DNA from 3 places in the Leptolyngbya sp. O-77 genome. Region 2 is predicted to be linked to each of the others. Evidence: riboswitches for the same ligand, from Rfam matches in the RefSeq annotation. Region 2 holds a riboswitch; each other region holds the start of a gene.
What was found. A riboswitch is a leader RNA that binds a small molecule or an ion and turns the genes downstream of it on or off. The one in region 2 is predicted to bind cobalamin.

Region 1 (10,415 bases), 650 kb from region 2:
AAATTCTCTGGAAAATTCCCTGGAAATCGTCCCTGGGGTAGAGCTGAGTACGGTTTGGGGCGATCGCTCGCTGCACCTGCTCGGTTTTTACCCAAACCCCGACAGGCTTGCGCCCGTGCTGCAAGACCATATCGCTGGCCGCAAGCGCCGTGCCCAGCAGATGCTCGACAAGCTAGCCGAGTTGGGCTGTCCCATCATGCTGCCAGAACTGGGCGCGGGCATGGCTCCGGGTCGCCCCCACATTGCCAGTGCCTTGGTGAAGGCGGGCTATGTGCAAACGGCGCAGGAAGCCTTCGAGCGGTTTTTGGGCGATGACGGGCCGGCCTACGTGCAATACGAAAAGTTTTTGGCGACGGACGGCGTGCGTCTGCTGCGCGAGTGTGGCGCAGTGCCCGTGTGGGCCCATCCCTATCTGTTTCGCGGCGGGCCGCTAGAAGAGACGCTGACGGCGCTGCTGGATGCCGGACTCATGGGTCTGGAGGTGTATCACCCCGTCCCCATACGCCGGGTCAAATTGAGCGACTGGAAGCCCTGTGCGATCGCCATTCTCTCCTTAAAACTGGCGGCAGCGACTATCACGGCCCCCGGCGAGGCTGCCGACCAGCCCCTATGCCCTCAACCGCTTCAACCTGCCGCTGTGCCTGCTGTTGCCGTTGCAACGCGCTGCCCAATCCCTCGTTCCCCAGGCCCGCGAGTCTGGAGCAAGATCTGGGTCAATAGGAAAATAGTCACGCCCAGACTGGGTTTCTGGGTCTTCCTATATCTCTAGAGGTAGATTGCCCAGGTATGATGAGGCAGTTAATACTAGGGTAAGGGCGAAGTTTACAAAGCGTAACGATTGCCGGAAGGCGATCGCTCGTACCCCATGCCCGCTAATGCGCCGGGTTTGCACGGCTCAGGCTTTTTCTGCAAGCCGCCCGTGATTCGCCAACTTCACGCCCAATTCGCGCCCCGCGCTGGTCTTCCGCCAAACCTGACTCGTCGCTGACTTCCGTAGCAGTCTCCAGCCGGAATTCTGCGCCTGGGTTTCGCGTCTGCCGCCCCTGTTTGGCAAAGCGCCTCCCTCAAGCCTTTCAAGTCTCTAAAAAGATTCAGGTTCGCTGTTTGACCTCCAGCTACTTTGCCCTCAAGTCCTGTCCTCAAACTTGATATTTATGCTGCGCTCTCTCTCGTCTCTCTGGAATCGTCAGCCTGCGGAGGGCGGTCGTCTGCCTCGCGGTTCAAACCTTGCCCTGTTTCTCGCCTGTTCTCTGGTGGGGCTAGTGGCGATCGCCGGATGCCGCATTCCCTCGGAAACGGCGCAGGCGCAGCAGACCCAGCCAGGGCAACCAGGCGGCCCCAGCGGCGGGCGACCGGGCGGCGGGCCGGGTGGGCCGGGGCAAGGCGGCCCGGCTTCGGTGGAAACGGCGATCGCCCGAACTGGCTCTTTGCAGGAAGCGCCTACCTACACAGGCACAACGCAACCCGTGCGGCAGGCATCGCTGCGATCGCAGGCAGAGGGACGGCTCCTGGAATTGGGTGTAGACGTGGGCGACTCGGTGCGAGAGGGCGAGGTGGTGGGACGGCTGGATAGTCGGCTGCTGTCGGCAGCGGTCAACCAGGATCGAGCCGAGCTAGCGGCACTGGAGTCGCAGGTTGCCCAGGCGCAGGCAGAGGTGAGCGATGCCCGCGCTCAGGCGGCTCAGGCCGAGGTAGAGTTGCAACAGGCCCGGCTAGATAGCGATCGCCTGCAAAAGTTGGCCGCCGAGGGAGCCATTTCCCAGCAGCAAGCAGACCAGGCGAAAACCGCCGCCCTCTCCGCTGAGCAGGTGTTCCGCTCGGCTCAGGAGCGCATCCGCACCCGCGAACGGGCGGTCGTCGCTGCCCAGCGCCGCGTCCAGGCCCAGCAGGCCACCGTCGCCGAAACCCGCGAACGCCAGACCTTCAGCCTGCTGACCGCGCCCCTCACGGGCATTGTCCTGGAACGACTGACAGAACCAGGCAACCTGGTGCAACCGGGCAACGAAGTTCTGAAAGTGGGCGACTTCAGTGCCCTCAAGGTGGCCGTGCAGGTCTCAGAACTTGACCTGGGGCAACTCCAGGTCGGCCAGGCTGTTGAAGTCCGGCTGGATGCCTTTCCCGACGAAACCTTTGTGGGGCGCGTCAGCCGCATTTCGCCCGCCGCCGACCCCAGTTCTCGACTCGTCCCCGTTGAGGTCGTCATTCCCAACTCCGGCAGCCGCCGACTGGGGAGCGGTCTGCTGGCGCGGGTGCAGTTTCAGACGGGGCAAGCTGGCCGCGTGGTGATTCCCGAAGAAGCACTAGAAGCAGGCGGCGAAGGCAACGACTCGGTGCTGTTTGTGGTGCAAGGCGAGGGTGCAGAAGCCAGAGCCGTTGCTCGACCCGTGCAGGTGGGCGATCGCGCGAACGGTCGCATCGAAATCCTCTCCGGCCTCCAGCCTGGTGAATCCTTTGTCCTCCGCAGCAGCCGCCCCCTAGAAGACGGACAAACCGTTCGGCTGAGCATTCTGTCTGAAGGTTGAAGGGAGGGACGGAAAAAACGAAGAACGAAAAACGAAGAACGAAGAACGGAACTTCTTCTCTCTTCGTTCTTCTGTCTTCGTTCTTCTGTCTTCGTTCTTCTCTCTTCGTTCTTCTCTCTTCGTTCTTCTCTCTTCGTTCTTCTCTCTTCGTTCTTCTCTCTTCCCTCACTCCACCCCCCCTACACTCTCCCCCTCCCCCCCTCTCTATACCCATGACCTCCCTCAGCACCCTCTCCATCCGCCGCCACATCGGCACGCTCATGCTTACCCTGACGGCCATCGTCCTGGGAGTTTTCTTCTTGGTGCGGCTGCCGGTGGATTTGCTGCCGTCCATTACCTATCCGCGCATTGGGGTGCGGGTGGATGCGCCGGGGGTTGCGCCAGAAGTGGCGGTGGACGAGATTACGCGACCGCTAGAGCAGGCATTTTCGGCCACCGATGGCGTGCAGCAAATCTATTCCCAAACGCGGGAGGGGCAGGTCAGCGTAGACCTTTACTTTCGTCCTGGGGGCAATATCGATCGCGCCTTAAACGACGCAACGGCTTCCTTCAATCGTGCCCGCAGCCGATTGCCCAACACGATTCAAGAGCCGCGAATTTTTAAGTTCGACCCGTCCCAGCTTCCGGTGTATGAGTTTGCGCTGACATCCGATTCGCTCCAGTCGGTTGATCTGCGCGTGTTTGCCGACGAAGAACTGGCGCGGGAACTGTCGGTGGTGCCGGGGGTGGCCAGTGTGGATGTGTCGGGCGGCGTGCGCGAAGAGGTGCAGGTGAATGTAGACATCAATCGTCTGCAAGCGCTGGGCGTAGGCTTGACCGATCTGCTCAATACCCTGCGGGGGCGCAATCAGGACGTGTCGGGTGGGCGCTTGCGAGGCGGGGAAGCAGAAGTGCTGATCCGCACCGTCGGACGGTTCCAGTCGGCAGAGGAACTGCGGAATCTGTCGCTGCCCGTAAACGGGGCCAGCAGCGCGTCTGGCGGCGAGGTATCGACCAGCAGTTTTCCAGAAGCGCGGCGCGTCTACCTGCGAGATGTGGCGCAGGTGGTGGATGGCACTGAGGAACAGCGGATTTTTGTGACGTTGAACGGCGACCCGGCGGTCAAGGTTAGCATTCAAAAGCAGCCCGATGCCAATACAGTGTCGGTGGTAGAAGGGGTGAAGCAGCGGCTAGCAGAATTGGAGCAAGCGGGACTCTTCCCAACGGGCATGGCGGTTCGCACCACGCTGGACGAGTCGCGGTTTATTCGCAACTCGATTTCCAACGTGGCCATGTCGGGACTAATCGGGGCGCTGCTGGCGGCGATCGCCGTCCTCCTGTTTCTAGGCTCACTCCGCCAAACCCTGATCATCGTATTCGCCATTCCCCTGGCTACGCTGATTGCAATTTTGCTCATGGGCACTTTTGGGCTGACGCTGAACGTGTTTAGCCTGGGCGGTCTGGCGCTGGGCGTGGGCATTGTGGTAGACAACTCCATCGTGATGCTGGAGAGCATCGTGCAGGGCGTAGAGGCCGCCAAGCGTCGCCGCGCCGTAAACAGCATTGAGACTGCTGAATACTCCACGACCGAGGATGTGGAAATACCAGATGAATCGAACAGCGGCGGGAATGATTACGGTTACAGCAATGGACATAGCAACGGTCACGATTCCGGCAATGGACACGGCAATGGCAATGGCAACGGCAATGGCAACGGGAATGGAAGCGGAAATAGCAACGGGAATGGGAATGGCAACGGGATTTATGCCAGCCGTGGACACGACTATGACCCCAGCAGCGATGCTGACAATGTGACCCGTGGACGCACAGGCAAACAAGTCAGCGCGACGGCATTTCTCCTGCGCCAGGCGGAACTGGCCAGCCAGCAGCTAGAGTCGGCGCTGGTCGCGTCTACAACCACCAACCTGGTGTCTGTGTTGCCCTTTTTGCTGATTGGCGGTTTCTTTTCGTTGTTGTTTAGCCAGTTGATTCTGACCATTAGCTTTGCGGTGGCAGCTTCGCTGATCGTGGCGCTGACGGTGGTGCCCATGCTGACCTCGCGGCTGCTGGCGGTGCGCTGGTCGAGTCGGGTGGGCGATTCGGCTCCGCTGCGGGCGTTTCGAGCGCGGCTGGCAGATGCGACCCATACCTATGTGCGGGGGCTATCGTGGGTGCTGCGGCATCGGCTGGTGGTGATTGGGCTGGCGATCGCCCTGTTTGGCGGTACGAGCTTCTGGATGGCGGGCCAACTTCCGCAGGAGATTTTGCCCCGCATCAACACGGGCCAGGCCCGGCTCAACGCCCAGTTTGCCCCCGGCACCTCCCTAGCAGACAACCGCCGGGTGATGGAACTGGCCGACCAGATTTTGCTACAACAGCCCGAAGTGGAGTATCTCTTTTCCACCGCAGGCGGGTCGCTGTTTGGCACAAACACCAACGCCAACCCCCTGCGCGGCTCCAGCACCATTACCCTGAGGCCGGGAACCAATGTGGCTGAGTTTACTGAGCGGATGACCGCCGAACTGAATCGGCTGAACCTGGTGGGAACGCGCCTGCGGCTGAGTCCAGAATCGGTGCGGGGGTTGATTGTGAACAACTCGCCCGTGCGCGGGGCCGATGTAGATATCCTGCTCCAGGGGAGTGACACCCGTTCTCTGGAACAGGCGGGACGCGAAGTGCTGGCAGCCTTGGATTCGCAGGCCCGGCAGGCCCGCTATCGCCCCGATGCAGATCAGGCGCAGCCCGAAATCCAGGTGCGCCCAGACTGGGAGCGAGCTTCGCAGTTGGGCCTCTCCACCGAAGATATTGGCGACACGATTCAAACCGCCATTACGGGATCAGTGCCCACGCAACTCCAGCGGGGCGATCGCCTGGTAGATATCCGCGTGCAGCTTGCCGACAATGCCATCCAGCGCCCAGCCCAGCTTGCCCAACTGCCCGTCTTTACGAGCGGTGGTCAGCTTGTGCGGCTGGCCGACGTGGCGCGGATCGAGGCTGGCGAAGCGCCTGGAGAAATTCAGCGGATCAACCAGCGGCAAATTGTCCAAATCGTAGGCAACCTGGTGGATGGCGCAAACCTCAGCGATGCGATCGCCGAGTCAGACGCAATCCTGGCGAGCCTGACGCTGCCCGAAGGCGTGAGCCGCCTGCCCAGCGCCAGTGCCCAAAGCGCCCAGGAAGTCCGCTCGTCCCTAATTCTGCTGGGGGGGCTGGCCGCCTTCTTGGTGTTTGTGGTGATGGCGGTGCAATACAACTCGCTGGTTGATCCGCTGGTGATCATGCTGACGGTTCCCCTGGCGCTGGCGGGGGGCATTTTCGGCCTGTTCCTAACCCAGACGGCGATCGGCGCGACGGTGATCGTGGGCGCTGTGCTGCTGGTGGGCATTGTGGTCAACAACGCCATCATTCTGGTAGAACTGGCGAATCAAATCCGCGAAGAGCAAGGGTTAGACCACCGCAGCGCCATGCTGCAAGCCGCGCCGCAGCGCCTCCAGCCCATCCTGATGACCACCATTACCACCGTGCTGGGGATGTTTCCGCTGGCGCTGGGCATTGGCGAAGGGTCAGAATTCCTGCGGCCGCTGGGCATTGTCGTGTTTTCGGGTCTGTCGCTGGCGACGCTGCTGACGCTGTTTATCATCCCCAGCTTCTACACGCTGCTGCATGAAGTGCCCTGGGCCAAAGGCGCAAAGCTGGGCGCAAAGCGGCTGCGGCAACTCAGCGGCTCGACTCGCAAGCAGCCGCTGACCAAGTGAACGGAGGTTAGGGGTCAGGAGTCAGGGGTTAGGGGTCAGGCTTCGTGCCCCGAAGCAGCCGGATTCGAGCTACAATTTCGGGACGAATTTGGGTTGCCTGGGGGATCAGTCCAGGTAGCAGAATTGGGGAATCTATGGGGCGATCGCCCCTCGGTTTTGCCAACTCTGTGGGGAAAGTCCGGTGCAAATCCGGCGCTGTGCCGCAACTGTGAATGAGGGGTTTGAGCCTTGCCGGAGCGCATTAGGCAAAACCCGCCTCAAAGTCAGAATGCCCGCCCGATGTTGTCCATTGCGATGCCCGCGATGCACGGGTCGAGGTGAGAATGCACAATTTAGAACGGCGACAGCCTCTTTTGTCGGAGGTTGGTGCGCCTGGGGTTCGTTCGGCGATCGCCCCTGCACCGATTGCTTATCCGGCGATGGATTGCGTGGCTACGGTTTTGTGTCATCGATCGCCCTCACGCCCACAATTCAGGCGATTCGCTGCAGCTTGATCAGCAGATTTTCGGTTTTGGCCTGGGCAGTCAGTGTGGCCCCGATTTCAGCGAGACGGCAAGCAGTTCAGCAAGATTTACTCCATCGCGTCGTCGCCCTCGCGCTGCCCAGAAGTCGAACTGTGCGTGTCGCGGGTGGGCTGGAGTTCCGCCTATTTACAAGATTTACCCGTTGGCGGGGCGATCGCCCTGCGCGGCCCCTACGGCTTGATGACGCTAGCGCAAGTTCCCGATCGGCCGCGCCTGTATATTGCCCGAGGGTTCGGGCATTGCCCCGCTAAAAGCCAGATCGACTGGCTCTACGAGGAGAACTTTGACCAACCCGTGTGGCTGGTGCAGGCGAATCCAGAAACGCCGGACTGTTTGCCCTACGAGGCGTATTGGCAAGCGCTCTCGCAGCAGTGGGCAGCGTTCTGCTATTTACCCACGCGGCCGGCTCAGATCTGCCAAACGTTGACCCAGTTGGGCATTGACTGGACTGGGGTGGATGTAGACATTTGCGCGGTGGGCGATCGCCCAGCCCAGCTTCAGGATATAGCGGTGCTGCTGGGGGCTAAACTAGACCAGGTACGCTCAGAATCGTTTTACGCCTTTTAACCGCACTGCTTAGCCGCCTGCATTTTCCCATGACGACTCCGCCCGGTGACCCGCCCGCCTCAGACGCTTCGCTGCCCAATGCCAGCGAACCCAGCCCAACGGTCACTTCCCCAAGCTCACCCGAAACACTGGTGGGCGATCGCGCAAACCTGCAAACTCAGCGCAGCGCTGGCTTTTGGAAAACCCAGCGAGAGAATGGGCTGGTTTTGGCGATCGCCCTGGCGCTGGCGCTCGTGATTCGGCTATTTGTAGCGGAGCCGAGGTATATCCCATCGGACTCGATGGTGCCGACGCTGCAAGTGGGCGATCGCCTGGTGGTGGAAAAAGTGTCCTATCGGCTGCATCCGCCAGAACAGGGCGACATTGTGGTGTTTGACCCGCCCGCCCAGCTTCAGCAGTTGGGCTACACCACCGACCAAGCATTCATCAAGCGCGTCATTGCTCAGCCAGGACAAACCGTGCAGGTTCACTTGGGCAAGGTCTGGATCGACGGAGAACCCCTGACGGAACCCTACATTGCAGAGCCACCGGGCTACGAAATGCGTCCTGTGACGGTGCCACCCGGCCATGTCTTCGTCATGGGCGACAACCGCAACAACAGCAACGACTCCCACGTTTGGGGGTTTTTGCCTGTTGAAAACATCATCGGCCGCGCCGTGTTCCGCTTTTATCCGATTGCCCGCTTTGGCAAGCTAGAAACTGCTTTTCCAAAAGCAGACACATTAGAGACAGCAACAAGCGAGACATCAACAAGCGAAGCCCCAGCCAGTTAGTTGCAGATGCTATCCCTGCCATATCTGCCTTGCTGGAGTGCTTCGCTTATTTCATTCACCTGAATCGCGTCACGTAGCTCTAGATAACGCCAACCCCTTTGCTGCGGTTGTCTCCATCTTCAGTTAGCTTGCCATCTTCGTCGGTGTCGTTGATCTCGGCAAGTTCCGCCGCGCGGGCCGCTTCCTCTGCCTCTTCCTTGGCTTTCAAATCACCCGGCACTTCGTAATACATTTCCGGTTCGACCGCAAAGTTATTGATCAAACCTTCGTTATCTACGGTGTAGCCGCCTGCGGTGTCGATGTCGCCTTCTGCGGTAGGCGTTTGCTTGTAGGCATCGCCTTCGCGCTCTTTGCGAGCAGCCGTTTCCGCAGGAATAATGCCGCGATCGTAGGTATCTCGTTCGACTCGTTCGTTCGTTGACATAGCACTGTCCTCCAAATATTCCAAACAAGTGTGCAAAAAGGTTTTCAAGAAGCTTTGCATGGCGATGGAATGGCGATCGCTAAAGCGCTAAAAGCTCTCAGATAACCATTGAAAGCTATCAAAAACTTCTCGAAAAGCTTGAATTAAAACCAAGCTCAACGGCTCCGCTTGTCTCAGTAAGCTCTGATTCGGTTTTTGCCGAATTCCAATCAAATTCCAGATTAAACTTCTAGACTAAACATGGGGGTTTGGATCGACTTCGGGCACAACGTCAGGGCGCTCTTTATTTTCCCAACCCGTCGGGCGGCGCGAGTTATACCAGGCAATAGAACCCAAGCCAGCCGCTGCCAAAAAGCCGACGACAAAGACCGCAGCCAGCGATATGCCCGCCCCATCTTGGGCAGCCGATACAGCAGGTTCAACTAGAAGTAAAGCGTTAATACTCAGCACGTTCAGCACCTCAACTCAGAGATTTTTGATGCGAGATTGAGATACAAAAGCGACCCCAAATTGCCCATAAATAAGAGTTAGTCTAGGGCAGTCCTAAAAGCTCTAATCGCTGTTTCAATCTTGCTGTATCACAGCATAAATCACTGAGTTTTTGCGGGTATCCCTCACAGGTAATGCTGGGCGATCGCCCTTGGTTATAGGTTTGAGAAGGGCTTTTCCATCTACAGGAATATAAAGCACTCGTTTCCTGAGGGTGGGTGCATAGCCTCCTGTGCGATCGCCATAGGTACAGCATTTTCTTGCGGGGTGAGGCACATGCTGCCCTCACGAGGCAAGGGCTTATTGACCATCCGTGTGCCTCACTAGCTTCAAAAACGCTGTAGCGACATCAAGGCATTATAACTGCGGCAATCCCCAGGCTTCTCGCGCTATTCTGGCCTCATCTCGATTTAAGAGAAAAGGAATGCAGTTGAAAGGTTTCTGATGAGCTGCGCCTGCGAAACACGATTCAACCCCGAAATTTCCATCGCAGGCGGGTAAGTTCTGTCGGAGATGAATAAGACACTAAGGCAAGCTATAGAGATAGCTATAGAAATATGGATAGGATTCGGCGAGTACTGCTGGTCGGCGGCACACATGGCAACGAGTTGACGGGAATTTACCTGATCCGGAGATTTCAATACGCTCCCCAACTCATCTCGCGCCCCAGTTTCGAGACAATGACACTGCTGAGCAATCTGGAGGCGATCGCCGCTGGAGTGCGTTACATCGATCAGGATATGAACCGATGCTGCGATCGCGCCCATTTGGAACTACCAGACCCCGTCGATTATGAAATCCGTCGGGCGCAAGAGATCAACCGCCGCTTTGGGCCATCCGGCTCCACACCTGCCGATGTCATTCTCGATATCCACAGCACCACGTCGAACATGGGGATGACGCTAATCCTGGATGATCACCACCCGTTCAAACTGAGACTGGCAGCAGCCCTCAGCGCCCAACAGCCCGACCTGCGGATTTACAGTTCGGCCGACTCAGGGCGACAGCAAGACGCGCTGCGATCGCTCGGTCGGTTTGGTATTTGCCTGGAGGTTGGCCCGGTGGCTCAGGGCGTGCTACAGGCAGACCTGTTTCAGCGCACCGAGGCGCTGGTTCAGCAAATCCTGGATGTGCTAGACCAGCAAAACTGGGACAAACCGTTGCCTGCGGTACAACCGCTAACTGTTTATCGATATTTGGGTACGGTACCCTACCCCAGAGATGCCGAGGGACAAATCACCGCTATGATCCATCCCCAACTCCAGGGGCAGGACTACGAAAGACTGAGTCCTGGTGACCCAATGTTTCTCTCACTCACCGGAGAAACCCTGCCCTATACAGGCGAAACCGTCGCGTTTCCCGTGTTTATCAACGAGGCCGCC
Region 2 (10,415 bases):
CTCACCCGCCCGCATTGTCTGGTTCAAAGATAAGCTCCAGCCCAAAGCGGTTCTGGCGGCCCTTGAAGAGAGCAGCCCTTAGCCTATAGCTCCAGATCAGGCATTATTTCTCGCTATATTCTTCTCATTTCTGGGTTTGCTAGGGCAGCTAGAAATCTCACAAATGACTGGTGTCGTTAAATCGACGGATATGCCAGAGGTCGCTGTTCCATCGGTTGGGATTGTTGGAGGGGAGTGTCCAGCGCGATCGCTCCAGCCAAAACTCAAACACAGCCGTATTTTTCGGAGAGCAATGCCAAGTGCGATCGCTCCCCAGCATGGCCGCAATGAGATGCTGCAAGATCCAGCCATGGGTGACGATCCACAGCGTTTCGCCGTTGCAATGCATGGCCAAAACCCGCTGGATAAACCGCTCAGCGCGATCGCGCCCGTCTTGCAGGGTTTCGGCTCCTGGTGCGGGAATCCAGTCGGGTGAGGCTTCCAGATCAGCACAGAGTTCGGGATATCGCTCCCGCGCTTCGTCCCAGGTCAGCCCTTTGAAAATGCCGTTTTGAAATTCCAGCAGTTCCTCAGCGTATTCAATCGTCGGTTCAATCGTAGGAATAGAAATTGGATGCGGAACTGGTTCGCTCGTTCTCTGAGCCAGCAAGATTTCTGCCGTTTGCGCTGCCCGCTTGAGGGGACTGCTGTAGACCTTCGAGGGCGGCTGTCCCCTTGCCCACAGGCGTTCTGCCAGTTGCCGCGCCTGCTGCCGGCCGCGTGCCGTTAGCTCATAGTCGGCATGGCCCTGCATCCGCCGCTCCACATTGCCCACCGACTCGGCATGGCGAATGAAGAGCAGCTTGAGTCGATCCTGGCTGAAATCAGCATCCTGAGCCATTGGTCTGCCTGCAAGAGAAAAGGAAACTGTTTTGGATTGTAAAGGCTGTTTGGAATCGTTGGGCTGGAGTGTTTGGGCTGCGCGGACTCGCTCACGCAACCCGACGTTCGGAGACGGTTCACCGGATTATCCAATCGGCAGCATCGGCTGGACTGGGTCAATCCGTTCAGGCGTGGGCTGCGAGCGAGGCGTTTGAACCCCGCCCGTATTCATCACGAGCCACAGCAGCACTCCCAGCAAAATCGCCAGAATGAAGCCGCCGCCAGGGCCACCTGCTGGGTCTTGGCGTTCGATGCGATAGCGATCGCCCGTGTTGGGGTCAAAGGCTTCCCGGTCGGAAAGCTTGATCAGGCGGCGAGAGTCGCTGCGGAAATCGTCGTTGTGGTCGTCTGGCAAAATCAGCATGATTTTCAGTTCCCCCAGAAATATTTTCAAGGCTTTGTCGTTGCCAGCCAGTCTGCTGCTCCCAAAGCCGATTGGCGGAAACTATAAACAGTTTAGCCTAAAAAATTACAGGGTTAAAATATTAGGTTTATACTCTTGCACAAGTTTTAATACACAATTTGAATTGCCTAAAACTTGTGTTAGGCTGAGCCTCTAGAACCATCAGCCAGGGAGGACTGAATGCACACCCCAGAACCCCGCTCTCGCATTGCGGAACTTCGCAAAGCGGCTGGCCTCACTCAGCTTCAGCTTTCGCAGCGAGTCGGCGTGACAGAAACTACGATTGCCAACTGGGAACGTGGTCGCGGCGGCCTAGATTGGATTGTCAAGCTGATCCGGCTGTGCGATGCGCTGAACTGCAATTTGAAAGACCTGATTGAAGACCCGGCAACGACGGCTGCGCCGCTGCTGTCGCTGGAGGAGGCGCAAGCCCTGATGCGACCACCTGCGCCGACCCATCCGCCCGCAGCAGAACCCGAGGCGATCGCCCCCTTGCCCCCTACCCCAGCAGAACCCAATGCTCTATCCCTCAGCGACGCACAGCGACTCATGGGCAGTCCGGCTCCTGAGCCTGCTCCAGAGGCGACGCAACAACAGCCCCGCTCCATCGGCTAGCGGCCGTGCCCTAGCCAGATTCTCAGCCCGTCCAAAAAGTTCATTTAGTTCAGCTAGTTCAGCAAATAATTCAACGGCTGTGTCAACTGCCCCCCCGAACACAAGCAAATAATGCTATCATCAACCCATTCGAGTCAAAGATATCATTTTTCAGTATCAATCCCGCCATCAATCCCGCCGTCAACTGCGCTTTGTCGAGGGAGTCCACACGGCTAAAGGGCGATCGCACTGCCCGCGTCCTGGTTCTGACGGTTTAGCGCAACGGCCGCCTTGTGGATGATGACCGACCCTCGCGCCCGGTTTGCTCTGTCTTTAGGAGGAGTTTTGGGGCTGGGGCCAACGCCAAATCATAAGGCTGAGTCATCAGGCTGAGTCTTTTAGATAAGCCCCCTCACCAAACCCCTTGAGGAGTCTGCACCGCTACTCACGTCACGCTCAGGAGAGAGTTTCATGGTTTCTAATCGCTCCCCCCAATCGCTCTGTACCCGGTGCTACATGCTAGACGCAGATTTGTTGGTGGATCTGATTTTGAGCCGTCCGAGCATCAGCGCCGACTATGCCAGCTTTCTGTGGCAATGCTTGCAGCAGCGGCAGATCCACGGCTGCATTACCGAGCTGGGCTATCAGCGGCTCTGCATCATTATGAACCAGCGCGACGCTCGTCATGCCCAGACCCTCGCCGAAATGCTGATGCGGATGCTAACGGTGTGCCGGAGCGATGCCAACATCTGGCTGCGGGCCCATAGCCAGCCCTTTGAGTACGACTCGGCAGAGGAAATCGCTTGCGCCTTGCACTATCGTATGGACGGGCTAATCACCCATCGCCCAGAACAGTTTGAGGGCGCGGGCGTTCCGGTGCTGTCGCCGCGCGATGTGCTGGAATATCACCTGCGGCGATCGCTCCAGCCCCCGGCTCACCATTCCTTCCCTCTCCCCGCCCGCTCGATCACGCATTTGGCGACCTGGCGCAATGGGCAGTTCGATGCGTCCTGGCTGCCGCTGGCAGACATTTGGGATCAGGGACATCTGGGCACGATTTGCCGCGACGCATCGCCCTATGCCTCCCTTTCATCCGCTGGCGGCCCGCGTCCCGTCGCCCGCGGCAAATTCGTCGAGGTGCGCCATTTTGACCGACGACTGGAGTGGGTGGCGCTGATTGTGCAGATCTGCCCGACGCAGCAGCCTGATGTATTTGATTTATCCGTCATCTGCGCGGCCCGCGATGGCGGCGACCTGCCCGCAGGCTTGCAACTGTGGGTGGTCGATCAGCAGGGTCATGAGTCGATGTCTGCCCAGCCCAGCCGCAGCGGTCGAGCCACACTCCAGTTTGAGGGACAGACGGGCGAAGCATTTGATGTGGTGATCAGCCTGGGAGGCGATCGCCACGTCGAAACCTTCCTGATTTGAGCCTTTCCGAATCCCCCTTAGCTCCCAATCCCCAACCCCTACGCCTACCCCGGAGGCATAGCCATGACGAAACTCGTTCTGCTGAGACTAGACGGCGATCTGGCATCGGGCGTGCAGGTGGGCCTGGAGGTAGGCGAAGACGGCAAGCAGCCAGAGCTAGAATCGTCGGGTCGGCTGCCCCCCCAGCCTCGCTTGCTGGAGTATTTTAACTACTGGCGATATTGCTATCGCCAGTTGCCCGTGCCAACCCGCCTGCGCCCCAAACAGGTGTCTTATACCAATTCGGTCTGGTCGTGCATCCAAGCCTGCCGGACGGCGGCCAACTATCTCCAGCGGGCAATGTCGAACTGGCTGGCGGCAAGGGAATTTCGCCCCATCAAAGAGGATTTGCTCTGCGAACTCAAGCGCAACGACACCGTGCGCGTGCTAGTCCATACCCGCGACCCGCTGCTGGCGCAGTTGCCCTGGCACTTGTGGGACTTTTTTGAGCGCTATCCCAATACGGAACTGGCCTTTAGTTCGCCAGTTGCCCAGCGCACTCGCCCAGTCTGGGCTGTGCCGCCCAGCGGTCGGGTGCGGATTTTGGCAATCTTGGGCAATAGCGCAGGGATCGATGTGGCTACCGATCGCGCCTTGCTAGAGCAATTGCCCCTAGCGGAGGTGAAGTTTCTGGTGGAACCGTCGCGCCAGGATATTAGCGGTCGCCTGTTTGAGCAAACCTGGGACATTCTCTTTTTTGCTGGGCATAGCGAAAGCGTTGAGGGTGCGGGCGCGGAGGGGAGCGATCGCGGGCGAATTTTTATTAATCAAACCGACAGTTTGGCGATCGCCGACTTTCGGGCCAGCCTCGACAAAGCCGTGCAGCGCGGCCTGAAGCTGGCAATTTTGAACTCTTGCAACGGGCTGGGCTTGGCGCAAGATCTGCGACAGCTTCACATCCCCCAGCTCATCGTCATGCGCGAACCCGTTCCAGATCGCATCGCCCAAGAATTTCTGAAATACTTCCTCAGCGCCTTTTCTCGCGGCACTCCGCTGTATCTGTCAGTGCGAGAGGCCCGCCAGCGTCTAGCAGAACTGGAGCGCGATTTTCCCTGCGCCAGTTGGCTGCCTGTGATTTTTCAAAATCGAGCCGAGATGCCGCCAAGTTGGGCAGATCTGCTAGGCGAGAAAGGGATGGCGCTGCAAGCCGCCTCGTTAGGGCAGCAGTTTGGGAACCCTGCCAAATCCACGCTGACCAGCCTGGCCTCCCGGCATAATCTGGCGCAAGAGGGGCGACATGGAGATCAGGAGCATCCATTCCGAGAACCTGTACAAGCGTCTCCTGAGGGGCGATCGCCCCTCGCCGTGGCCCCACCCGAAACCTATCTTCTCCCCCTTGCCGAGGCTTTCTCCCATCCTCGACAGATTTCCCCAGAGGAAACTTTATGGGATGCTTCTATTCCGGATTCCACTCCTGGGAATTCTGAATGGAGAACTCCGAGTTCTACCCATTTGGATGCTCTACCGCCATCAACCACCGCCATGCCAAACCTGAGCCAACCCGCAGCCCAGCCCGACCAACCCACGCCGCCTGCTGTTCCATTCCCTGCCCCCGCGCCCCAGCCAGCAGCGGTTCCCACGCCTGCGGTGCCGACTGCGACCGCGCCGACTGTACCACCTATGCCACCTATGCCACCTGCGCCGACCGCGCCGACCGCGCCGACCGCGCCGACCGCGCCAACCATGCCGACCGCGCCAGAGCGCACCAGCCCCGAATATAGCGCCCCCACCACTGACCCCAGTTCCGCCGAAGCCAAGCCTGCTCCTGGTATTGAGGCAACGCCTGCCCCGCTCACCTGGCTGCCAGAAGAGGTTTTGCCCATCACCGACGTACTGGGCGTGGGCCCCGTCAGCGACCAGGGCGTTGTGAAAGAAGCCATTTATCCCGGCTATACGGGCTGGGTCATGCACGAGGGAACTCGCTGGAAAGCGTGCCTGGATTTGCCCTGGCAGCAGCTTCATCTCCCGGTCAATACGCCCGTGCGCGTGCTGGGGCGGCTCGACGGCACGAATATTTTGGTGGTTGAGCCGATCCGAATGGCGGAACAAGCGGAGCGACGAACGAAGGTTTGAGAAGCCCCGCAGATTCTTGACTGCCATTCAATTGCCAATCCAAAATCCAAAATCGCCAATCCAAAATCCACAGTCGCTATCACTCCCCATGCCTCGCACCCTCAAACGCGGCCCCGGCTGGCAAATCGGCTGGGACGAAGACGCGCCCGAATTTGCTGGACTCGTCGGCGGCGACGATTGGGCGCTGGAGCTAACCGCAGCGGAACTGGAGGATTTTTGTCGGCTGGCGGGGCAACTGGCGGAAACCATGAGCCAGATGGGGGCAGAACTAATGGAAGAGGAGCGCATTGCCTGTGAACTGGAGAGCGATCGCCTCTGGCTAGAGGTCGAAGGGTTTCCCCAGTCCTACAGTCTGCGGATGATCGTGCTGACGGGCCGCCGCGCCGAGGTGGGATGGAACGCAGCGGCCGTGCCAGGACTGATTCAAGCAGCCCAGACGCTTACGATTTTTTGAGCGAGGCGGCGGGTTGTCCAGACAGGTAGCCCTGCTGCTTCAGGAAATTCAGCACCTTGGCGGCGCTCTCTTCTAGGGTTTCCTGGTCAGTGCGGCATTCTACTTCAGGATTTAGCGGCGCTTCGTAGGGGTCGTCGATGCCCGTGAACTGCTTGATTTCGCCCGCCCGCGCTTTTTTGTAGAGGCCCTTCACGTCGCGCTCTTCGCACACGCTGAGCGGTGCATTGACGTATACTTCCACAAAATCTCCGATGCGATCGCGCATTTCGTCGCGCACGTTCCGATAGGGCGAAATCGCCGACACCAGCACAATTACGCCATTGCGGCTGAGCAGATGCGCCACAAAGCCAATGCGGCGGATGTTTTCGTCTCGGTCTTCCTTGCTAAAGCCCAATCCTTTGGTGAGATGCTGGCGCACGATGTCGCCGTCTAGCACTTCCACCGCCAAGCCGCGATCGCGCAATTCCTTTTCCACCGCCATACGGATCGTCGTCTTGCCCGCGCCGCTCAGCCCGGTAAACCAAACTGTGACCCCTCGCTGCTGCATTGCTGTTTGCTCCTCACGATAGAACTAGCGCACCCCTGGGCCCGCTGACGAGTGCAAGCCCAGAGCGCTCTGGAAAACCAGAAATAAAACTGCACCCTAGTCTACTTGATCACGTTCTCCACTTGAGTTGGATTTGTATCACTCTCACCCAAAAAAATCTCTGGCGTCGCAGGCAGCCGCGTCCCGCAGTTTTTGCAAAACAGGGCATCCTGGTCATGCACCGACAGGTCGCAATTCAGGCATTGCACAGCGACACGGGTGCCCGTTTTAACCAACTGCTTGATCAGATCGCCCAACTGCCAGGGAATGAACAAAATTCCGGTCAACAGCATCAAAATGGTGAGCGATCGCCCGCCATCGGTAATCGGCACCACATCCCCCAAGCCCGCCGTTGAAATGGTCGAAATCGAGAAATAAATCGCGTCAAAAAACGTGTTGAATTGCTCCGAGTTGACCGGATGTTCGACCTGATAGATCAGCCCAGAATAGACAAACACGATTGAAAACAGCGTGAACAAAATGCGGGCAAAAATGGCGCTGTCTTCCGTCGTAACATAGCCAAACACCGTCCGCCCTTCAAAAAATCGCGCCAGCCGCAAAATCCGAAACCAGCGGAAAATGCGGATAAATCGAATATCCACTGCGCCCAAGAAAAATGGCAAAATTGCCATCAAATCAATCAGCCCAAAGAGACTGAAGACAAACTTGAGCCGATCTTCTGCACACCATAGCCGCAGCAAATATTCCAGCGAAAACAGCAGCAGCAGTGCTAGATCCAGCGCCCCCAAAACCGTCCGCCACTCCTCCGACAGCGGATAGGTCTGCGCCACAAAAATCGCCACCGACAGCAGCACCAGCCCGGTAATCAGCAGGTTGAGCGCCTTTCCCGTAGGCGTGTCGATATCTTCGAGGTAAAAGGCGATGCGCTTGCGAAAGGACATTGGGAAAACGCAATTGAAAACGCATTGAAAAAAACGTAATTGAAAACGCAATCCGGGGAAGGACGCGATCCCGCGATCCTCTTATTATCCCCTCATTCCCGACCTGGGACACATCCCAATCCCCCTCTCCCCCATTCCACGATTCCCCGCCTGGGGTAAGATGGCTAGGCACATGTGAACAGCCGCAGGGTGGGAAAGTCCGGTGAGAGTCCGGCGCTGTGCCGCAGCTGTGATGAGAGTTTGGGCCGACTTGAAAGACTGTTTGAAAGACTTTGAAGACCCACAAAACTCCTCAGCCAGAACGCCAGCCTGCTGCTTTTTCACTCTAGCTCCCGCGTTGCACGGGAATGGAGTTTTGATTCTTATGACTCTATCAGTTGACCCTGTTTCTTCAAATTCCGCAGCATCAGCTATTTCTAAGACGGCTGAGGCATCGGCATATCCGCTGATGTATCCGCTAGAGCCGGAGCAGCGGGCGATCGCCCTCGGCAATTCGCCCCAACTTGATCTTCCTCCGCTACCGATGCAGCGCCCAGTGCTGCTGGTCGGCCACGGCAGCCGCGATGCGGACGGTCGCCAGGGCTTGCTAGATTTTGCGGCGGCGTATCAGGCACTGGATACCTCACGTCCGGTAGTGCCGTGTTTTTTGGAACTGACGGAGCCATCGATTCAGCAGGGCGTAGACGAGTGCGTTGCTAGGGGCTATACCGACTTGTCAGTGCTGCCCGTGCTGCTGTTTGCGGCGCGGCACAACAAGTTTGATGTTACTAATGAACTGGATCGCGCCCGCCAGCGCTATCCCCAGGTCACGTTTCACTATGGGCGGCATTTTGGCATTACGCCAGGAATTTTGGATTTGTGGCGATCGCGCCTTGCAGAACTCGACCAGCCGCAGTGGAATCCCCAGGGCATTGCGCGGGAAGACACGGTGCTGCTGTTTGTGGGGCGCGGGGCCAGCGATCCCGATGCCAACGGCGATGTCTATAAAATGGCGCGAATTCTCTGGGAAGGCAGCGGCTATCGCACCGTCGAAACCTGCTTTATCGGCATCACCCATCCCCGGCTAGAAGAGGGCTTCCGTCGCGCCCGCCTGTATCAGCCCAGGCGGATTATCGTGCTGCCCTACTTTTTGTTTACGGGCGTGCTGGTTAAGAAAATTGCCACGATCACAGCCCAACAGCAGTCCCAGTTTCCCGACATTTCAATGGTCTGCCTGCCAGAGATGGGGCTGCACAGGACGCTGTTTTCTGTATTGCGCGATCGCGAAATCGAAACGCAGCTTGGGCAGGTGCAGATGAATTGCGAAATGTGCAAGTTTCGTCTGGTGGCTGTGGGCAATGGCGCAGTCCACGGGCATGACCACGCACACACACACGGGCACGATCATGGACATGCACACGCACACGGGCACGATCATGGACATGCACACGCACACGGGCACGATCATGGGCACAATCACGGACACGCGCATGAACATACCCAAAATCATGCTCAAAATCATGCTCAAAATCATCCACATAGACACAGCCATCCGCAGGATCACACGCATGACCATGAACCCAGCCACGCCCACGGGCATCCCCACAGCCATACGCATGGGCATCATCATGGCGAAATGATTGATCCCTATGCGGAACCGAGCCAGTATCATGAAAAAATCTGGCAAGTTCCCTGAACGAGGGTGAAGCAATGGCAGAACTGGATAGAGCTGACGAAAAGGGGTTTCAGGTGGGCGATCGCGTGCGGGCGATCGCGCTGCCTGCCTACCTCAAAACCGCGGAACCCATGCCCATGCTGCGTCCACCCGACCTGATCAAAGTGGGCGAAGAAGGCATCGTGCTAGATCGCCGCCCCGGTGGCTATTGGGGCGTTCGGTTTGGGCGTGGCGCGTTTTTGCTGGAAAGCCAGTATCTCGAAAAGGTGTCTGAATAGCCAGCCATACTGTAACCCGTCGTGCTACTCTGCGACGCAGCGATCGAGCGTGAGGAACAGATAAGGCCGCAAATCCTGTGTAAACCAGCGATCGCCCACTTGCCGAGCGGGCTGGCTGGTGAGGAACGTATTCACCGTGTTGCGCCAGGCAGAATCGGTGGCGGACAGCAGCATAGCGTAAGGGTCGCAAGACAGCGGCTCCGGCGGCAGCAGCGTATATCCTGCCTCGCTCAGAGAACTGCTGCTTTGCAGCGCCTCGCCCAGCAGCAGCACGCCATCGCCTGCAAACAGGTCGATCGCCCCACTCCGGAGCGCCTGAAAGCCTACCGTCCGTGCCCCTGCCCCTCTCAGCGCCACAATTTGCGCCGCTGGATATCGCTGCCGGATCACTTGCTCGGTCACGGTGTCGCGCAATACGCCAATGCGGGCCCCTGCCAGCGTGCCCGAAGGATTGAACTGGCTGGCGGTGTTGGTGTCGGTCAAAAGCTGCACGCCCGTCAGGAAAAACGGGGCAGAAAACAGCACGCCTTCGACATCCGAGCGCAGCGTGTTTGGCCCGCACTCGATTTGCACGGCACCTGTTTGCACTAGCTCAAAGCGCTTGGTCACGTCAGCGGTGCTGAGGTCGAGGCGAATGGGACGACCGAGCTGCGCCTGGAGCTGCTGCGTTAGGCCGTTGAGCAAGTCCACGCAATAGCCCGACAGTTCTCCGGTGCTGTTAACCACACCAAAGGGCGGGGAGTTGGGCTGCACTGCCGCCCGCAGCACGCCCGACTGAGCGATCGCCTCCAGCACTGAGCCTGGGCGATCGCCCGGTAGTTGCGCGGTCACCTCTGGCACAAAGGGAATCGGTGGCGGCCCGCCAAAGGCTTGCTCTAGCTGCTCTGCGGAGAGCGATCGCACCAGTCGCAAGTCCAGTGGCTCCTCGCTGATCGACGCTGCGTAGGCCGCCGTGAGGAAGGCTTCATAGGCGGGCTGGTTGTTCAAATGGGTCTGCAAAAAAGCCAGACTCAACTCGCGCACATACTCTTGCCCCAGGCGCGGCGACGGCCCCGACAGCAGCAGGCTCACGGTGTCTAGCGT
Region 3 (10,415 bases), 1.4 Mb from region 2:
GCAAACCGCGCTATGGATTCAATAGATATCACAATAGATATTAGTCGTTGCGTGTTGCTGTCAAACAACTCCTCACAATAAAAGGCTGCCCAGCAGACTAAAGCCAGACAGCTCCTTGCACTCAACTCTTCACCCTATTGATGGGCATTACCGCAAATTCTGGAAATTGGTCGGGCCTTGATAGCCAGAGGCCTGCGCCAGTTGCTCTAGCGTTTGGGTGCCAGAATAAAACTGGCCGTTGATTTCCCAGGTGGGGTAGCCTGTGACCTGCGGCGTAGCGCGGCACAAGGCAGTCTGGGAATTCGCTCCGTCTGGCGCACATTCGATATAAGGAATCTCAGCCGCGGCAGGCTGACCAAAGAGTTGCTTCTGATCGTGGCAATGTGGGCACCAGTAAGCGCCAAACATCTTCGCGCCAATGCGCTTCAGGTGGCGGGCGAGTTCGACCTCTGCTGGCCCCGAAACGGTGGTTACAGGCGGAACCGAAGGGCCATCCACCACTTCACTGGCTGGCGCTCTAATAATGTTGTGCCAGGCGAGGGACCCCACCAGCACCACTACACCAACCAAAATTCCGGTAAAAATAAGCTGGCCCACGTCTTCCCACGCCCGCCCAAGCAGCGTCAGCACAAACATGGCTAGCGCAAACAGCGCCGACGCGATGCAATAGACGCAGATGCCCGCTGCACCGTAGGGCGCTACAAACTCGGAAAACATGATGTACATCAGGTAGCCGCTGAACACCAGCATGGCCGTTGAACCTGCAAACAGCAGCAGCCAGGTCATGTTATCCAGGCTGTGTCGCAGGGTTTTGTTTTGGTCAGCATTGACCAGCAGCGGCGCAAAGGCAAACGCAGCCATACCCAGGTAGGCCAGCAGCCCAAACAGCGCCAGGGGAAGCCCAAACAGCGTGGCATAGGGACTGGAAAGCACCTGCTGGCAGCCGCTGGTGGGGCAGGCCGCCTCTCCACCAAACAGCCGAGTTGCGGTGAGGTAGGCAGTGTTTAGCGCACCCAGCAGGGCGATCGCTCCGATAATCTTGCGAGACTGACGATGCAGCCAGGGGGTTTGACGACGGCGGCTCATAGCACCTACTCTTGTCAACTCAGCAATAGACTTCATTAGGATACAGCCCGTCGGCTCATCCCGACTTCCCTATTGTGGCTCAAAGCCGAAAAAAGTGGGTTGGTCAGGGTTATCGCTCCGCAACATTGGCACAAGACGGGTGTGGGGCTGCAAGTTTGCAAAGTGAGGGGCTAAATTGGCGAAGTAGGGGCCAAATGGGCGGAAAAGAGACCGGCAGGCTAGTGCCTGAGCCAGTTGCGAAAATCAGAACTAACGAGAGCAGCATGGGCGTAGCGCAAGATTCATCGTTGGTCGGCATTGTGATTTTAGGGCTGGGGCGATGGGGAATGCACTTGCTGCGAAATTTTTTGGCGCTGCCGGGGGTGCGCGTGGTGGCGATCGCCGATCCCAATGCCACTCGTCTGCACATTGCAGTGGCTAAGTTTGGGTTAGAGCATCGCACGCCCGCCGTGGTCGCCTCGACAGATTGGGCAGCGGCGCTCGACCTAGAAGGTGTTGATGCCGTGGCGATCGCCACACCCGCCAGCACCCATGCAGCACTCCTACGAACTGCGCTAAATCGGGAGCTACACGGATTCGTAGAAAAGCCGCTGACGCTCTGCGCCGCCGAGGGGCGGGAACTGTGCCAACTGGCAGCGGAGCAGGGGCGACGGCTAGTGGTAGATCACACCTATTTGTTTCACCCAGCTGTGCAAGCAGGGCGATCGCTCGTTCAGCAAGGGCAGCTTGGGCAGTTGCGCTATGGCAGCAGCAGCCGGACGCACCTCGGCCCAGTGCGCTCGGATGTCGATGTGCTGTGGGATCTGGCGATCCACGACATCGCAATTTTTAACTACTGGCTGGGGGAGCGTCCGGCGCAGGTGCAGGCCTGGGGCACGGTCTGGTTGCAGCCCACGTCGGGAATGTCGCCAGCCAGGGCGATCGCATTGGACGATGCTGCAACCCTAGACAATACCGCGACCAATGTCACATCCACTGGGCTGGCTGATCTGGTGTGGGCGCGGCTGATGTATCCCAGCGGCTTTCAGGCAACGATCCAGGTTTGCTGGCTCAATCCTGAGCGACAGCGGCGGCTGAGTGTGGTGGGCGATCGCGCCTCACTGATTTTTGACGAAATGGCGACCGATTCGCTGGTGCTGCAAGCAGGGACGCTGGCACAGCAAAACGGAACCTTTTTCCCAACGGATCAAGCACGACAGGCGATCGCCCTTTCCCGCGAAGAACCCCTGCGCCGCGCCTGCGAACATTTTCTGGACTGTGTGCGGGGCGATCGCCCCTCCAGCCTGTCGTCGGGCGAAGTTGGTGTCGAGTTGGTAGCGGTTCTCGAAGCGCTCTCCCAGTCGATGACCCAACAGGGGGCAATCGTTTCGGTTGCCGACTGAATTTGAGATTTTGGATTGGTGTTAGATTGGCGATTTTGGATTAGTAATTTTTGGATTCGCGATTTTTGGATTCGCGATTTTGGATGGCTGCAAGCGCCCAGTTCCTTGAACATTTGTGACTCTGCGCGTTTGCTCCTGCAAACGGTGCTATGATTCCAGTCGCTCATCGGCTCTCAAAGGGGAACAGCCTTTGGAGATTGGCGATCGCGCCAATTGGGGAAAGTGCAGTGCAAGTCTGCCGCTGTCCCGCAACTGTGAAGTTGGGCAAGACACCCCGCCCGACCAGTCAGGATGCCCGCCGATGCGCTATTTCGCAAATTTTGCCAATCTAAACTCTGCGAGGTACAGACATGAAGGCAAGCATCACCAAAACCCAAAAATTCCCAAAATCGCCCAGATGGCACAATCAGCAAATGGTCTCGGCAGCCAGAACTAGCGCAGGCTGGCGCAGCGGCGCACTACTCTTGCTGGCAGGGATGGCCCTCTGTGCAGAACCAGCCCTGGCCCACCATGCAACCGGGGGCGAAACGCCCAAAACCTTTTTAGAAGGGTTTTTGTCTGGCTTGGCCCATCCTGTGATTGGACTGGATCACTTTGCGTTTGTGGTGGCGATTGGGCTACTGGCGGCAAAGCAGGGCTGGGGACTGCTGTTTCCCCTTAGCTTTTTGCTGGCAGCGCTGGGCGGCACGACCCTGCACCTGAATCTAGTCGATTTGCCCGCCGTTGAAATTGCCATCGCGGGGTCGGTGCTGATCATCGGGCTGCTGCTGGGGCTGCGGAAGACGCTGCCACTGGGCGGGGCGATCGCCTTTGGAATTTTGGCAGGCTTATTCCACGGCTATGCCTACGGTGAATCCATTGTCGGGGCAACGCCGTCGCCCCTGACCGCCTATCTACTAGGTTTCACGCTGATTCAGGCGGCGATCGCCTTTGGAGTGTGGTGGCTGGGCGATCGCCTGCTGCGCCGCACCACCGAACGCGCCAAAACGCTGGCTCTACCCGGACTGGCGATCGCAGGCGTGGGGCTGGTGTTTTTGCTACAGGCGATCTGAGTTGGGCGGGGTGATGGGGTAACGGGGATGAGGAGATGATGGGATGAGGAGATGAGCAGCACACCCTCATTCCGTCATCAATACCAACAGCGCTCCAACACTCCAACACTCCAACACCCCATCACCTCCCCGCCGCATCGTCTACCATGAGAAGTGGCTTCACCCTTCTTTACCTATGGAATGGCGAGAACTGGGCGGAAATTGGCTGGTGGTGCCAGAAAGCCCGACAGCGATGATTCATTTTTTGGGCGGGGCGTTTGTGGCGGCGGCTCCGCAGGTCACCTATCGCTCGCTGCTAGAGCACCTAGCAGAGCAGGGCTATGCCGTTGTTGCCACGCCCTTTATCAACACGTTTGACCATGAGGCGATCGCCCGCCAAGTATTGCGGTCATTCCTCCGGGCTGAGGAATATTTGCTAGAGCGCGTGTTTCGTCGCAGCTATGTGCCGCTCTATGGCGTGGGCCACAGCATGGGCTGCAAGCTGCATCTGCTGATCGGCAGCCGCTCGTCGCAAGAGCGAGCGGGCAATATTTTCCTGTCGTTTAATAATTATCCAGCGCGGCGATCGATTCCTTTTCTGGATCAGGTGTCGCAGTTTTCGACCCAGTTTTTCTCCCAGATTCCGCCGCAGTTTGCGCCGCTGCTGAATGTGGAATTCACGCCATCGCCCGCCGAAACCTACACGCTGATCGAGCGGCATTATCAGGTGCGGCGCAATCTGCTGATTCGCTTTGCGATGGATGATATCGACCAGACGCGATCGCTCTCGGAGGTTCTCAACCGCCGTTTTCCAGACATGACCACGCTGCACACGCTGGGCGGCAACCACCTAACGCCGATGGGTCAAGATTTGAAATGGCAGCCCGGCCCAACCTTTACGCCGCTGGATGCCCTCGGACAGTTTATGCAGCAAGGGCTAAACCGAGATTTCATTCAGCTCAAGCGCACCATCACGCGATGGTTGAATCCGGTTGCCGCCTTCAATTTGCCCAGATAGCCCGTACCGCCAGATCAGGCAAAGTCAGGGCAAAATCAGGACAACCTGCTAAAACAGGTGTAGCAATCTGTGTCCGGTGATTGCGTCTTCTGCCACAACCGGGAGCCGACGCTCTGGCACAAGCGCTATGCTGAGGTCGTCACGGAGTTGGCGTGGGATTCAGAAGGAGAAAGCAATGGGTCGGTTGATGAAACAATCCACAACGCAACTGTTGCTGGGGAGCCTGCTGCTGGGCGGACTGGTGGGGCTGGTTGGATGCAACGATGCCCAGCCGCCTTCGTCCTCTCCTAGCGCGTCGCCAACGGCTAGCCCAGGGTCGCCTGCGCCTTCTCCTCCTGCGCCCAGCCCGACGGCTTCTGCTCCAGAAACAACCGATCCGTCGCTATTTGTGATTTCTGCCGAGGGCATTGGCCCGGCAAAACTGGGTATGACGCTGGGCGAACTAAAGCAAGCGCTGCCCGACGCTACGTTTGAAGTGCGATCGCCCTTTATTGTCGATTTCGACGCGATCGCCGTGTCCCAGAACGGCAAGCCACAGTTTTATGTGCTGTATCTGGCGGGGGAGAGCTTTGGGGATAATGACGTGGTGCAGGGTGTGCTGACCGATAACCCCAGCTACCGCACCGATCGCGGCGTTGGCCCTGGCACGGCGATCGCCCAGGCAGAGCAGATTTACGGCGATGCCACGCTGTCTTACAACACGCAAAACGAATCGCGGGAATACGTCCGGTTTGCCCAGCATCCCGCCACCAACCTGTCCTTTGGCACGGGCAATGGCAGCAGCGAAACAGCGGGCATTTATCCCTCGACTACCTCGGAATATAACGAAACAAAGCAGTTTCGAGAAGACGCTACGATTCAGTCGGTGCTGGTCATCTGCCTCAACGAATCTTGCACGTCGGCCTCACCCTAGTGCAGTGTCACGGTTTAGTTTTAGGGTTATGTCTTGGCTTGTAGTTAGCGCTTCAGCGCTAAAGCACTGACTACCTTCTGTATCTTCTTCCTTATCCAGTCTTACAAAAGCTTGTAGTTAGCGCTTCAGCGCTAAAGCACTGACTACTAACCTAAGGTCTAATTTTGACGTAGCACGAGGCCGATTTTGGATTTTGGATTGCCAGCTCTTCGGTTCTCTAGTCTTTTGTTTCTTTTGTTAGCCTGCCGCCATGCTAAACATCCTGGTTTCCTCCATTGTGGCGCTATGGGTGAGTGCGATCGCCCTGCTGTCGGTGCAAAACGCGACCCCTGTCGAACTTCGCTTTTTAACTGGCAGGACGGTGCCGATTCCCATCGGGCTGCTGCTGGGGTTTAGCGCGTCCGCAGGGATGCTGGGCGCGGCGCTGGTACTACCGGGCGATCGCGCTTCCAGTGCCCGCAGCCTAGACGAGGGCGATCCGTTTGAGGACGAATAGCTTTCGCTAAGTCGCAGAACACCGGGCGATCGCCCAGACATCCCCCCGGCTAGGCAGAAGCCTAGAGTGAATATACCCGCCCATCGATCAGCAGGCGCGTGATGCCTTTCGCCTGCAAATGGGGACTGGCCTTCAAAAACACCTGACCATCGGGAATCTTGACCACGCGCTGCATCCGCCGCACATAGCGCTTGGCCACCCGATGATTATCAAACACAGGCAGGGTGCGCTCCTCTTCCTGGTCGTGGGGAATCAGCCCCAGCCCCGCAAAGTCCTTGAGCGGCCGAGTCACCAAATCCGACGTGCGATCGACCACTAGATAGCAAGACTTGGGCAGTTTGGCTTCCGAGAGCGGCGCAATATGCAGCGGCATGTTGCTGTGCAGTCCACCCGTCAGGTCGTCTAGCTCGACGGCTGCGTCAAGCAAGGAGCCGTCATCGTCATCGTCCAGATCGTCATCCAGATCGTCATCCAGGTCGTCTGTCAGGTCTTCATCATCCAGGTCTTCGTCTTCATCTTCGTCTATATCCGTGAAAACGCCTTCATGCTTCAAAATGTCGCGCTCAACTGCCTCTAGCTCAGCGACGACAGGTTCCGAAGAATCCTCCCCCCCAAGCTCAGCGTCCGCAGCGAAGGCCGTTTCAACAGAGGCGATCGCCCCATCTTCATCAATCCGCTTCTTTTTAGCCAGTTTGGGCGGCGCAACCGTGGATGGTTTGCTGGGTTCGGGGGGAACGCTCCCTGAACGGCGGCGCTGGCGGCGACCATCGCGGCGTGCGGAGTCCGGCTCGGCTATGTCCATCTCGTCCGCATCCGGCTCCACGGCTTGGGGCACGGCGCTAAACACGTCTGGCTGGGGAGGCTGCGGATCTTCTTCTGATTTCAGGGCCTCTGCCGCTTCTACAGCGGTGGATACGTCGGCGGCGTTCTCAACGTCAGACCTGCTGCCGCCTGCGGCTCGCTTTTTCTGAATCAGCGCGTCATATTCAGCTTCCGACAGGCTTTGCTTCAGAATGCGGCTAATCGTAGAGGTACTGACGCTGAATTGCTGAGCCAGGGATGTGGTGGTTTCGTCTGACTGGCGATACAGTGCCAGAATTTTTTGCTTGTCAGAATCGGTCAGTTTTGTAGGAGGCATGCCGCGTTAACCACTCGCCCCACCGGGGAGGACTGAAGAAAAAACCTGATTGATCGTAACTCAGAATTGCCTAACCCTTGCACGGAACAGTACAAGGGTAACTAAAATTCAGTGTCTGCGGTCAAACCCTCACAAAAGCGGCCACACCCTGGCAACTCCGCCTCAACTACGCCTTATGCACGCTGCACACAAGCGGAGTTTATCTGCCTCCAGGTTTATCTGCCTCTGGATTCACCTAGCTCTGAGCGGGTTCCAAAACCCTCAGGCGCGGCGACGACTACCCCGACGAGAGCGGCTCGACAGGTCGTATTCCAGCGCAGCACCAATAGCAAACAGGCAGGCGCTAAAAATCCAGAACACTTCCAGCAAGCCGCCCGTTTGATAGCCCTCGACGTAGCGGGTGGCGTAGAGGAACCACATATCTGCAACGTAAAAGCAGATTGCAGCGGCGGCAATGAAGCGCCAGGACAGCGAGAATCGCCCGCCCCAAAACGCCAGCAGCAGTGCCATCGCAGCCATCAGCAGAATGATATCTCCAGCCACATAGGCGATCGCAAAGGTATCCGAGAACGGCGATAGGATTTCTTCGAGCGCCACCGCCCAACCGGGGACTCTAGAGGTGGCAGCCGCAGCGGCCGGGGCAGGTTCGGCGGGCACAGGGGTAGCCGCTGGAGCCGCTGGGGCCGCGTCGGGCGCAGTTTGGGCGATCGCCGGAGGATCAATCCAGACCGCCGCCGAGGCGGCCGCACTTGCCCCGTTGTAGATAAACCAGGCAATCACAACCCCCAAAACCCCTACGCCTATCACCGCTAGCCACTGCCAGATTGCCAGGTTCAGCTTGCGCGAAGACACCGCCAAAAACATACCCGCGCCCACCAGCAAATACATCAGCAGGAAAAACAGGTCGGCGGGAGACGCATCCGGTTCCTTGCCCCAGCCAATTTCCCACTGTCCAAGAATCAAATTGCCGATAAAAAAAGACAGCATTCCCAACCCAATCATCAGCCAAACAGTACGCCCACTCACAATTAGCGGACTGCGCCAGTTGCGAAAACAGAGAATGGACGCTCCCAAAAAGGCAATATTTTCCAAAAAATAGGTCGTAATGCCATACCACTCCGGGCGACCCTTCCCCGGCAGCGGTACGCTAAACAGCAGGAAAAACAGCAGGGAAAACACCGCCCACAGAATAGCGATGATGACAATGGTCTGCACGGGGATGGCTGAGGAAGAGCCAGGGGTTTTCTTAGCCACAGAATCACTCCTTAACTGGAGGGCACAGGAAGATGCGGGTTGAGAATAGCCAAATTAAAACAGAATTTTTCACAGTTTTGACGCTCAATAGCAACTTTATTAAGAAGCCGCAGGGTAAAAAGCTGCACTAGACCACAATGCAAGGCGACGAGTCTGACTGATCGAGCGATCGCCCTCAATGAATAATCGCGAATAATCGCGAGGAAGGATCGCGAAGAATGCTTGCGAATACCTGCCAGCTATTGCCAGTCCTTTCCAGAAGGGGACTGCTTGAGCCAGTTTAAGAACTGCGTGCGATCGCCCTCAGACATATCCTGAAGCGCATCCAGCACCCGCCCTGTGAAGCTAGTATTCCCAAAATGCTCCTTGCCTAAGCGCAGCAACTCCAGCAGCAGCGTATTTAGATGATGCTCCTGCCAGGGCGGCACCTGGAGCGATGCCAGCGGATCGACCGTCAAAAGCTGATTAATGGCATCCGGCGACTCAGTTTGAGGGAATCGCCACTGCTGAAATACGCTGGAAATTTCTTTTTGAAAGATCCCAGCCTGCCGACCCCCCAGCAAGTCTTCGATATCGATGTAAACCGCCTGAAGCAGCAGCAGCGATGCTTGAATCAGCGCTGGAGAGGTGCCATCCGTTGCCACCTGGTCGCCACTGTCCGCCGCAAGCTGATCCAGTCGCACCTTGCCCCACACGCTGTAGCGCTCCGGCTCCTCCAGCAACACGCAGGCTTTGCCCCGGTTATCCGTCAAATCCCGCCAAAACGCCTTTGCGTCTTCCTCCTGTGCTGCATTAAACACGCTGATCAGCCGAAAGGACTGTCCCTGATAGTGCAGAACAGGAATCTGTTGATCTTTTTTGGGGTGTTGAACGCTCGTAATTTCAACATCCTGCCGCTTTAAGATAAACATGATTTGGCCGGTTGACTCCTGTCAGGGCGGGGGTGTTGGAAAACCGCCGTTCGGTGGGCGATACACACTGGATTGGTCTAAGTGTACACCTGATACCGGATTCGTTTAGCGCTGGGCACTGAGACGAACCTGGTTTTGGACAGAGCGCTTAGACAGACGGTAATTAGACAGACGGTCAATAGATGGCAGACAGACCGTTTACAGTAGACCGCTTCCAGGGGAAGACCCCGCAAGCGGTGGATCGTATAGTAAGCGTATAGTAATTTTGATAGGATGAAACGCGGAGGCTACAGCTTGGGCTGGTTTAGTTTTCCCACCTTGTCTGGGTTTCCTAACGCTGCCTGACGGTCTCGCGAAAAATGTGGGTGAGCCAGGGTTTCGTTGGCTCCAGTAGCTCAGCCGGATAGAGCAACTGCCTTCTAAGCAGTCGGTCGCAGGTTCGAGTCCTGCCTGGGGCGTTTTTGATTTTGAAAAGCTAAGGTCTGAAGTTTGAGAAGCTGAAGGAATCTGAAGGTTTCTATTCAACCCGCGCGACAAAGCCGCTGCGACGGCGATCGCCCGCACCCGTCAGCCTGCCATCCGGGTTCGCCAGCACCGCATGAACCCCACCAAAAAACATATTCTGCTGTTCCCACGGTACGATCTTGCCATTCCAGGGAAATCGGGTTTGGATGTTGGGAACCTCAAACCCTGGCTCCAGATTCATCACGTCTGCTTCCCAGTGAATACGGGGCGAGTTCACCGCTTGCTCGATCGGCATCTGAAAATCGATGACGTTGGAAATCACCTGCAAAATGGCAGTGCGAATGCGATTGGAGCCGCCAGACCCCAGCACCAGTTCCGGCATCCCCTCTGCCAGCACCATCGTCGGAGCCATCATGGAGGAAATTCGCGCATCAGGCGGCCACTGGTGAAACCCGCCAGGATGCAGATCCGCCTCGCCCAGCATATTATTCAGCATGATGCCTGTTCCCGGAATCGTATAGCCCGATCCCTCACCGTTAGACGCAGTAACGCTGGCTGCATTGCCCTCGCTGTCAATCACGCTAAAGTGGGTTGTGCTGCCCCATTTGTTTACCCCGGCCGTCTGCAAAAGCTGCTGGGCATAGCGATGCAGGTGAGCCTCTGCTAGAAAGCGCTCTGCCACATCGGGCTGGTTAATCCGGGAGTCGTATCCATCGGCACG

Region 1: it holds a riboswitch for cobalamin, as region 2 does, so the genes downstream of both, O77CONTIG1_RS14610 (FAD-binding oxidoreductase) here and O77CONTIG1_RS17340 (sirohydrochlorin chelatase) in region 2, are expected to answer to the same signal.
Region 3: it holds a riboswitch for cobalamin, as region 2 does, so the genes downstream of both, O77CONTIG1_RS22945 (HupE/UreJ family protein) here and O77CONTIG1_RS17340 (sirohydrochlorin chelatase) in region 2, are expected to answer to the same signal.

The regions. Positions count from the first base shown of each region.
Region 1 is NZ_AP017367.1:3,429,210-3,439,624, forward strand. Features, by position in the region: gene O77CONTIG1_RS14595 (PHP domain-containing protein) at 1-769, shown strand, start outside; gene O77CONTIG1_RS14600 (efflux RND transporter periplasmic adaptor subunit) at 1,155-2,522, shown strand; gene O77CONTIG1_RS23615 (efflux RND transporter permease subunit) at 2,735-6,256, shown strand; cobalamin riboswitch at 6,377-6,551, shown strand; gene O77CONTIG1_RS14610 (FAD-binding oxidoreductase) at 6,784-7,347, shown strand; gene lepB (signal peptidase I) at 7,377-8,120, shown strand; gene O77CONTIG1_RS14620 (hypothetical protein) at 8,200-8,544, opposite strand; gene psb35 (photosystem II assembly protein Psb35) at 8,779-9,003, opposite strand; gene O77CONTIG1_RS14630 (aspartoacylase) at 9,591-10,415, shown strand, end outside.
Region 2 is NZ_AP017367.1:4,078,986-4,089,400, forward strand. Features, by position in the region: gene O77CONTIG1_RS17295 (DUF790 family protein) at 1-82, shown strand, start outside; gene O77CONTIG1_RS17300 (histidine phosphatase family protein) at 158-880, opposite strand; gene O77CONTIG1_RS17305 (hypothetical protein) at 1,007-1,315, opposite strand; gene O77CONTIG1_RS27125 (helix-turn-helix domain-containing protein) at 1,505-1,939, shown strand; gene O77CONTIG1_RS17315 (hypothetical protein) at 2,390-3,346, shown strand; gene O77CONTIG1_RS17320 (CHAT domain-containing protein) at 3,410-5,458, shown strand; gene O77CONTIG1_RS17325 (DUF1818 family protein) at 5,547-5,912, shown strand; gene cysC (adenylyl-sulfate kinase) at 5,899-6,459, opposite strand; gene O77CONTIG1_RS17335 (ion transporter) at 6,561-7,400, opposite strand; cobalamin riboswitch at 7,550-7,728, shown strand; gene O77CONTIG1_RS17340 (sirohydrochlorin chelatase) at 7,765-9,075, shown strand; gene sipA (regulatory protein SipA) at 9,090-9,332, shown strand; gene O77CONTIG1_RS17350 (alpha/beta fold hydrolase) at 9,357-10,415, opposite strand, start outside.
Region 3 is NZ_AP017367.1:5,442,876-5,453,290, forward strand. Features, by position in the region: gene O77CONTIG1_RS22935 (vitamin K epoxide reductase family protein) at 148-1,086, opposite strand; gene O77CONTIG1_RS22940 (Gfo/Idh/MocA family protein) at 1,350-2,468, shown strand; cobalamin riboswitch at 2,650-2,786, shown strand; gene O77CONTIG1_RS22945 (HupE/UreJ family protein) at 2,882-3,520, shown strand; gene O77CONTIG1_RS22950 (DUF1350 family protein) at 3,696-4,517, shown strand; gene O77CONTIG1_RS22955 (hypothetical protein) at 4,705-5,430, shown strand; gene O77CONTIG1_RS22960 (hypothetical protein) at 5,681-5,926, shown strand; gene O77CONTIG1_RS22965 (hypothetical protein) at 5,988-7,064, opposite strand; gene O77CONTIG1_RS22970 (hypothetical protein) at 7,326-8,318, opposite strand; gene O77CONTIG1_RS22975 (Npun_F0813 family protein) at 8,558-9,229, opposite strand; tRNA gene O77CONTIG1_RS22980 (tRNA-Arg) at 9,614-9,687, shown strand; gene ggt (gamma-glutamyltransferase) at 9,747-10,415, opposite strand, start outside.